4 regions of the Saccharopolyspora sp. NPDC002376 genome follow, and region 2 is predicted to be linked to each of the others. Evidence: riboswitches for the same ligand, from Rfam matches in the RefSeq annotation. Region 2 holds a riboswitch; each other region holds the start of a gene.
The links. A riboswitch is a leader RNA that binds a small molecule or an ion and turns the genes downstream of it on or off. The one in region 2 is predicted to bind cobalamin.

Region 1: another riboswitch for cobalamin. It lies ahead of ACWCO2_RS05250 (putative cobaltochelatase); the one in region 2 lies ahead of metE (5-methyltetrahydropteroyltriglutamate--homocysteine S-methyltransferase).
Region 3: another riboswitch for cobalamin. It lies ahead of ACWCO2_RS34540 (HoxN/HupN/NixA family nickel/cobalt transporter); the one in region 2 lies ahead of metE (5-methyltetrahydropteroyltriglutamate--homocysteine S-methyltransferase).
Region 4: another riboswitch for cobalamin. It lies ahead of cobN (cobaltochelatase subunit CobN); the one in region 2 lies ahead of metE (5-methyltetrahydropteroyltriglutamate--homocysteine S-methyltransferase).

Annotation. Positions count from the first base shown of each region.
Region 1 is NZ_JBSFBZ010000004.1:215,452-217,645, forward strand. It holds gene ACWCO2_RS05245 (GNAT family N-acetyltransferase) at 101-568, shown strand; cobalamin riboswitch at 690-868, shown strand; gene ACWCO2_RS05250 (putative cobaltochelatase) at 910-2,194, shown strand, end outside.
Region 2 is NZ_JBSFBZ010000003.1:59,554-61,747, reverse strand. It holds gene metE (5-methyltetrahydropteroyltriglutamate--homocysteine S-methyltransferase) at 1-1,246, opposite strand, end outside; cobalamin riboswitch at 1,367-1,586, opposite strand; gene ACWCO2_RS03250 (ABC transporter ATP-binding protein) at 1,759-2,194, shown strand, end outside.
Region 3 is NZ_JBSFBZ010000087.1:13,361-15,554, reverse strand. It holds gene cobA (uroporphyrinogen-III C-methyltransferase) at 1-157, opposite strand, end outside; gene ACWCO2_RS34540 (HoxN/HupN/NixA family nickel/cobalt transporter) at 292-1,344, opposite strand; cobalamin riboswitch at 1,422-1,547, opposite strand; gene ACWCO2_RS34535 (DUF1876 domain-containing protein) at 1,841-2,110, shown strand.
Region 4 is NZ_JBSFBZ010000011.1:121,806-123,999, reverse strand. It holds gene cobN (cobaltochelatase subunit CobN) at 1-1,001, opposite strand, end outside; cobalamin riboswitch at 1,100-1,280, opposite strand; gene ACWCO2_RS10965 (precorrin-3B synthase) at 1,424-2,194, shown strand, end outside.

The DNA of each region.
Region 1 (2,194 bases), on a different contig from region 2:
GACCTCCTGCGGGTCGAGCGGTGGTTCGCGGAGTGTTGTTGGCTACTCCCGGTGCTGGTGAATGCGGGTTTTGAGACCCCGCTGTGATATCCAAGTAGGGATGACCCTGCACCCGCTCGCGACCGCCGTCCACCGCGCCTACACCGCGGACTTGGACGCCGAGGACTTCTACCGGATGCTGCGCCTGCGCGTCGACGTGTTCGTCGTCGAGCAGGAGTGCGCCTATCCGGAGTTGGACGGTCGCGACCTGGAGGACGCCACCCGGCACTTCTGGATCGACTCGGCCGACGGTTACGTGCTGGGTTACCTGCGGCTGCTCGAGGATCCCGACGGTGTCTTCCGGATCGGCCGGGTGTGCACCGCCAAGTCCGCGCGCGGGTTGGGGTTGGGCCGCAAGCTGATGCGCGCCGCCGTCGCCGAGGTGCAGAACGCGCCCGCGGTGCTCGCCGCCCAGGTCAACGCGAAGGACTTCTACCGCTCCTTCGGCTTCGTCGAAGACGGGGACGAGTACCTCGAAGACGGCATTCCGCACGTCGACATGCGCCGCGAGCCGCGCCGCCGCTCCTGACGGACGCACCCGTTTCTGCTCGTGAGCGTTTTGCGGTGCTGTGACACCGCGAAGTGCGCACGACCCACGGGCAGTGGCGCACGTCTCGCGGAGGCCGCGGAAGGTTGGTCCGCCGTCGCGGTTCTGCGACGATGCTCCATGATCCGAATGCAAGGGGTGCGGCAGGAAGCCGGTGTGAATCCGGCGCGGTCGGCGCCACTGTGACCGGGGAGCGGCCCTCCCCCGAGAGCCACCGGGGAGACCTGGGAAGGCCGGAGGGGCGCGGTGATCCGGGAGTCAGGACACTGCGATCCCTTGTTCCCGCCACCGGGGCGTCCGCACCCCGAGGAAGGAACACCGGCATGTCCGCTGCTCCGCGCTTCCCCTTCTCGGCCGTCGTCGGCCACGACGATCTCCAGCTGGCGTTGCTGCTCAACGCCGTGCACCCGCGCATCGGCGGAGTGCTGGTTCGCGGCGAGAAGGGCACGGCGAAATCCACCGTGGTGCGCGCGCTCGCGTCGCTGCTGCCGTCGCTGGACGTGGTCGCCGACTGCCGCTTCAGGTGCGCTCCGAGCGACCCCGACCCGCAGTGCCCGGACGGGCCGCACGACTCGACCGCGGTGCAGCGCCCGGCGCAGCTCGTCGAGCTTCCGGTCGGCGCCACCGAAGACCGCCTGATCGGTTCGCTCGACCTGGAGCGCGCGCTGACCGAGGGCGTCCGCGCCTTTCAGCCAGGTCTGCTCGCCGCCGCGCACCGCGGCGTGCTGTACGTCGACGAAGTGAACCTGCTGCACGACCACCTGGTCGACCTGCTGCTGGACGCCGCCGCGATGGGGCGCGCGCACGTCGAGCGGGAAGGTGTCTCGGTTTCGCACGCGGCGTCGTTCTTGCTGGTGGGGACCATGAATCCGGAGGAGGGTGAGCTGCGGCCGCAGCTGCTCGACCGGTTCGGGCTCACCGTGCAGGTCGCGGCGTCGCGGGAGGTCGCGACCCGCACCGAGGTGGTGCGCCGACGACTGGCCTTCGAAGCCGATCCGGCCGGGTTCGCCGCGAAGTGGGCCGATGCCGACGCATCCCTGGCCTCGCGCATCCGCGTTGCGCGGGACCGGGTTGAGCACGTGACACTGCCGGACTCCGAACTTCGCCGAATCTCCGCGCTGTGCGCTTCTTTTGACGTCGACGGGATGCGCGCTGACCTCGTCCTGGCGCGCACCGCGATCGCGCACGCGGCCTGGCGCGGAGCCGACGAAGTTGCTGAGGCTGATGTCGAAGCAGCGGCCCGGCTCGCGTTGCCGCACCGGCGTCGCCGGGACCCGTTCGACGAGCCGGGCATGGCCGAAGACCAGCTGGAACAAGCACTTGCCGAGGCGGCGGAGCACGCCGAGGACGACGAGCCGCCGGAGGGGCCGGACGGCCCCGGAGGCGGTGGTCAGACGCCGGACGAGCCGACGGAGCCGTCAGGCGGAGGCGGCGCGGAGCGCAGCGACGACAAGGAGCGGAGCGACGGGCGGGCGCCGGCGGACAAGGCGCCAGCGGCGCCGACGCCGGCGTTCCGGGCGCGGCTGCTGGAGGTGCCGGGGCTCGGCGACGGGGCGCCGGGACGGCGCTCGCGGTCGCGGTCGCGGAGCGGCCGGACGACACAGTCGT
Region 2 (2,194 bases):
TCTGGTAGTCGCCGCGCTGCGAGTGCTCCGGCCGCAGCGACTCCAGCCGCGCGCGGACGCGGTTGTTGCGCACGCGCGTCGCACCCGCCCGGTCGGCGATGGCGTCGCGTGCGGCGGAGAGCTCGTCGGCCACGACGTCCCGACCGTCCCGCAGAGCACGCCCGAGCACCACGACCTCGTGGATCTTCTGCGCGGCGAAGGCCAGCCAGGACTTGACCTGCGGATCGATGTCCTCGACCTGAACGTCGTAGGGCACGTGCAGCAGCGAGCACGACGTGCTCACGGCGACCTCACCGGCCAAGCCGAGCAGGGTGGCCGCCGTGGTGAGCGCGCGGTCGAGGTCGGTGCGCCAGATGTTGCGCCCGTCGACGAGCCCGGCGACCAGCGTCTTGTCCCGCAACCCCGGCACCCCGGACAGCGAATCCACAGTGGACGGATCGGTCACCAGGTCCACGCCGAACGCTTCAACCCGAGTTCCCGCGAGTACCCGCAGGGCCTCGCCGAAGTCGCCGAAGTACCCCGCTACCAGCAGCTTCGGCCGTGCGGACAGCCCGCCTAGCTGCCGATAGGCATCGCCGAGCGCCTTGAGCTGCTCGGGCGTGCGGTCAGCGGCGAACGCGGGCTCGTCGAGCTGCACCCACTCGACCCCGGCGCGGTGCAGCTCGCGCAGCAGTTCGGCGTAGGCCTCGAGGAGTTCAGGCAACTTGCCCAGCGGCTGGAAGGAATCCCCCGCGGCGGACTTGGCCAGCAGCAGGAAGGTCAGCGGACCGACCATCACCGGGCGCGTGGTCACCCCGGCCTCCAGCGCCTCGCGGTACTGCTCGACGGGCGTGCGGTCGGCCAACGAGAACTTCGTGCCCGGACCGATTTCCGGCACCAGGTAGTGGTAGTTGGTGTCGAACCACTTGGTCATCTCCAAAGGCGCCACCGCATCCACGCCCCGCGCCATCGCGAAGTAGGTGTCCAGCGGTCCGAGTCCGAGCTCGGTGTAGCGCTTGGGCACCGCACCGAAGGTGACGGCGGTGTCGAGAACCTGGTCGTAGTAGGAAAAAGTGTTGCTGGGCACCGAGTCCAGGCCGGCGTCGCGCAGCCGGCGCCAGGTGTCGACGCGCAGGTTCCGGGCGGTTTCGCGCAGTTCCGCCTCGCTGGAACGGCCCGCCCAGTAGCTCTCCAGGGCTCGTTTCAGCTCTCGCTTCGGGCCGATCCGGGGATACCCGAGTACGGTCGATCCGATTTTGCCGGTCAAGTCCTCACCTCGCGAGCTCGACATCAGGGGTGCCGAGGTCGTGCGGGCGTGGACCAGCGGGCAGGCAGCAGCCGCTCGTCGGTCAGGTCCTCCCACGAGACCTCGAACCGCGCCCACCGGTCAGCGGGCGCACCGGCGGCAGGTCTTCGGACTCGCGGGCGCTCTCCGAATCGGAGATTCCTATTGGCCGTCGCTTCCCAGAAGTTGGCGTCCAGTGCTCGATGACGGCGGTCGTTCCCGCTCACCGCTGCGGGGCAGTCCCGGATTCGCACCGGGTTCCCTCTTGCCTCGTCCCCTCCCGCTGCGCGGAAGCGGACGAACCACCAGCACTGCCAAGGCTATCCACCGAACCCCCGTTGGCAAGGCCCGTCCAGTATCCGGCCGCCGTCCACCGCGGCTGAAGTCGATCTCTCCGATGCTGAGATCCACGCCACACTCGATCAGCCCCGCTTCGGAGATGTAGTATCTGTACTACATATCGACGAATGTACATTACAGAAGGTACTGGGGAAATGACAGCTACCAACGACCACGCGATACCGCCATCCACCGATACGACCGTGCTCGACGTTCGCGACCTGCGGATGAGCTACGGAACGACGGACGTGCTCAAAGGCGTCGACTTCACCGCGCGCCGCGGTGAAGTCCTCGCGCTCCTGGGGCCCAACGGGGCGGGCAAGAGCACCACGATCGAGATCCTGGAAGGCTTCCGGATGCGGTCGGGCGGCGACGTCCGAGTCCTCGGCGCCGACCCGGCGCACGGCGACGAGCGCTGGCGGGCGCGGCTCGGCGTCGTGCTCCAGTCCTGGCGCGACCACGGCAAGTGGAAGGTGCGCGAACTGCTGTCACACCTGAGCAGCTACTACACGCCCTACCGCAAGCCGTGGAACACCGACGACCTCGTCGACGCGGTCGGGCTGACCGAGCACGCGGACAAGCGCATCCGGC
Region 3 (2,194 bases), on a different contig from region 2:
CCGGAGTCGCTTCCGGCGCGATGACCTCGACCCGTGCACCGGCGTTGATCAGGCGCGGAACCCGGCGCTGCGCGACGGTGCCCGCGCCGACGACGACCACCCGCTTTCCGGTGAGGTCCAGGCCGGCGAAGTAGTGGTGCTCAAGGTGCTTGGTCATGTCCGTAGTCCAGTCGTGCTCGCCCGGCGACGTCGCCGGGGACTCGTGCTCAAGGGGCTGTTGGCCACTTCGTCGTGGCTCACGATCACCGGTCTGGCCGCTCGGCGCCACCCCGACCAGCCCGTGGACGCCGGTCACGCGCGCTCCGCCCGATCGCGATGGGAGGCGAGGCTCCACCAGAGCGCGGCGCCGCCCCATACTGCCATGAAAACGGCCAGGGTCAGATAGCCGAGCAGTTCGAAGTGGTCGCTGATCGCCGCGATCGGCGTGGTGTTCGGCACGCCGAACTCATCGAGCACACCGGCGAGCACGACCAGCGCGACGACCGCCGCCAGCACCACGGTCAGCGCGGTGGTGGTCACGTTCACCCACAGCCGCCGCAGCGGCTGGGCCAGCGACCAGGCGTAGGCGCGGGACATCAGCATGCCGTCCACGCTGTCCACAGTGCACATGCCCGCGGCGAACAGCAGCGGCAGGCTCAGCACGGCGATCGGCGACAGCTGTCCCGGCGTGACCATGGCCAGCACGGTGATCTCGGTGGCGGTCTGCATGCCGAGACCGAACAGCAGCCCGATGCCGAACAAGTGCCAGGAGCGGGCGACGTTGCGCATCCGTCCGCGCAGCAGCCGCGCGAGCAACCCGCGACGGCCGAGCACCATCTCGACCTCGGTCTCATCGATGTCACCGCGCCGTGCCCGGCGCAGCAGGCGCACCGCGTCGCGCAGGACCAGCGCGTTGAGCACGGCCAGGGTGGTCAGCACCGCGATCACGACCAGGTCCACGACCGTCGAGACCTGCACTCCGGCCTGCTCCGCCCACCCCTGCGCGGCGGGCCCGGCGACGAACGCGACGGCGAACGCGAGGAAGAGCACGACGCTGGCGTGTCCGAGGGCGAACCACATGCCGGTCGAAACCGGACGTCGTCCGCGTTGCATCAGCAGTCTCGTGGCGTCGTCGATCACCGCGACGTGGTCGGCGTCGAAGCCGTGGCGCAGGCCGAGCAGGTACGCCGTGGTGCCCGCTGCGGCAAGCCCGCCCGCCATGCCGAAGTTGTCCTGGTGCAGCAGGTAGGCACCCCAGCCCACCAGGTGCAACGCCCCGACCGCGGCCAGCACGATCGTCGCTTTGCGCCGCTCCTCCGCGCCCCAACCGGCGCGCAGCTGTTCCGTTCCGGATTCCCCAACCATGGGTTCTCCGACCTCCTGGGTTTCCCGCCCGAGGGGCTCGGTGTCCGCGCGCCGCGGTGCGACGCGGGGCCGGCGCGCAGTCTCCTGACTCCCGGATCGACGCGGCACCCCGGCCTTCCAGCTGCGTGGCAGCCGTGGCCTCGGGTGGGGGCCGCTCCCCGGTCACAGTGGCGGGACCGTCCCGGATTCGCACCGGGTTCCTGCACTGTCGGCGGCGAGATCCTTCCGCGATCACCGGCCCCGGGTCAAACCCCGGTGACCGCGATCACCTGAATCACAGTTTCAATTGAAACTGTGATCACCCGTGCCTGGCATTTACAGTTTCAATTGAAACTGTGGTCTGCGGAGCCGGCGGAGCCTCACCGGAAGCCCGCCCACGACTACTCCGAACGGATGAACATCGGCCTTTCGCCGGTCGGGCACCGCGCGCATGCTGGGGGTTACGGCGACCTGAAACGGCCTGCGCCAGCGGGCTGACGGGGACCAGGAGGCCACCATGAACGAGACGCACACGATCACGTTGAACCTGCAGGTCGTGGAGGCGGGATCGAAGACCACCGCCGACGTCGGGTTCACCACCCCGGCCGGTCAGGCGCTGCACGGCCATGGAACCGCGCGACGCCACCCGGACGACCAGGAGGTACCGCAGATCGGCGACGAGATCGCGATCGCCCGCGCCCTGTTCGAACTGGCGCACAAACTGCTGGACAACGCGGCCAAGGACATCGGAGAACGCCTCCACCGCCGCGTGCACCTACCCGCCTGACCACAACGGCGATTTCGCGCGAGACCCCTTCGCGGAAGGCAGATTTCGCGCGAGATCGCCGGTTCACGAGTGCACCTCGAGGGC
Region 4 (2,194 bases), on a different contig from region 2:
GACAGCATCAGCGCCAGGCGCTTGTCCTGCGGCGGGATGTGCCGCAGCGCGGCGTGGCGGACCGCGATGCCGGCGACGCGGGCCGCCCGTTCAGGATCGGCGACGTAGACCGGCAGGCCTTCGGCGTCGTTCTCCTTGAACGAGAACGGAACCGTGATCAAGCGGCCGTCGAACTCGGGCACTGCCACCTGCGTGGCCATGTCCAGCGGCGACAGGCCTTCGTCGTTCTCCTCCCACGCGGCGCGGCTGCTGGTCAGGCACAGGCCTTGCAAGATCGGGATGTCGAGTTCGGCGAGCGCGCCGACGTCCCACGCCTCGTCGTCACCACCGGCCGAAGCGGTGGCGGGCTTGGTGCCTCCGGCGGCGAGCACGGTGACGACCAGCGCGTCCGCTTTGCCCAGCTGTTCCAGCAGTTCCGGGTCGGGTGCGCGCAGCGAGGCGCAGAACAGCGGTAGGGCTTGGCCGCCGGCGTCCTCGATCGCCTCGCACAGCGCGTGCGCGAACGCGGTGTTGCCCGCCATGTGGTGCGCTCGGTAGTAGAGCACCGCGACGGTCGGGCCTTCGGTGCGCTGCGGGGTCCGTTCGAGCACGCCCCAGGACGGCGTTTCCGCCGGCGGTTCGAAGCCGTGGCCGGTGAGCAGAACCGTGTCGGAGAGGAATCGGTGCAGCTGAGCGAGGTTGTCCGGGCCGCCATGGGCGAGGTAGCGGTGCGCTTCGGCGCACACCCCGGCCGGCACCGTCGAGCACTCCATCAGCTCGGCGTCCGGGGCCTGCTCACCGCCGAGCACGACCACCGGGCGCGGTCCCGCCAGCAGCGCGTCCAGGCCCTCTTCCCAGGCCCGGCGGCCGCCGAGCAGCCGCACCACGACCAGCTCGACGTCCTCCAGCAGCGGCGGCAGGTCATCCACGCCCAGCCGGGCGGGGTTGCCGAGCCGGAAGTCGGCGTCGGCGGCACGGGCGCTGAGCAGGTCTGTGTCCGAAGTGGACAGAAGTAGGATCATGCGGATCGCTCCTCGGCTCGGCGAACGGCGTCGCTGGGCCAGGGCGCGCTTGCGCAGCGCATGACGGCACCTCTCTCGGGGTTCCTCGCCCCGGTCGGCAGGTCCAACGGCGACCGGAGTCTCCTGGCTCCCGGATCAGCGCTCGCTCCGCCTTCCCGTCCTGTTAGGACAGTGGCATCGTGGAGTCCGCTCCCCGGTGACAGTGGCGGGACCGCGCCGGATTCGCACCGACTTCCTCCGCACATCGCCGCATGATGCTGCGAACTACTTTCCGCAACGGGGTGATCCTACGTCAAGGTTCGCGAGCATGATGCGCGTCGCACCGCGTTTGGTTTGCGTCCGCAACTACCCGGGTCCGTAGTATCTGCCGCGTGTTGCGAAGAGCCAGACCTGAACGGGATGCGTGTCCTGGCGCGTTGCGGGTGCACGAGGCCGCCGACGGCGGACTGGCCCGGATCCGCGTTCCCGGCGGCGCGCTGACCCCGTCCCAGGTTCGTGCGTTGGCTGCCGTCGCGGCGTTGGGGGACGGTGGACTGGAGCTGACTTCGCGGGCGAACCTGCAGGTCCGCGGCCTGCCGCCCGGGGCGTCGCAGGAGCTCGCCGCGCGGCTGCGCGAAGCGGGGTTGTTGCCGTCGGACACGCACGAGCGAGTTCGCAACATCATCGGCTCGCCCTCCGCTGATGGGCGCGAGCTGGTGGACGTGCGAGCGGTGGCGGCCGAACTCGACGCGGCGCTCTGCGCGACTCCGGAGTTGGCCGAACTGCCTGGACGTTTCCTGTTCGCGGTCGATGACGGCAGCGGCGACGTCAGCTCGCTCGGCGCCGATGTCGCGCTGCGAGCGATGTTCGCGGACACCGTCGCGTTGCTGCTCGCCGGAATGGATTCTGGTGTACGAACGACCCCGCAGCGAGCCGTTGGAGTCGCCATCGCAGCCGCCGAAGCTTTCTTGGTGGAGAAGGCAGCGCAGGGCTGTTCGGCATGGCGATTGGCCGAACTCGACGGCGGGGCGCGACGGATCGCTGAACGACTGGGCGCCGAGGCTGTTTCCGCCGATCCGATGCCCCCGGTGCCGACCACGCATGCGCAGGTCGGGCGCGTGATTCGGCGTGACGGAACGGTTTCCGTCGTGGCGGGCGCACCACTGGGCCGTCTGACGCGAGAACAGGTGGATATCATCACCGCCGCATCCGAC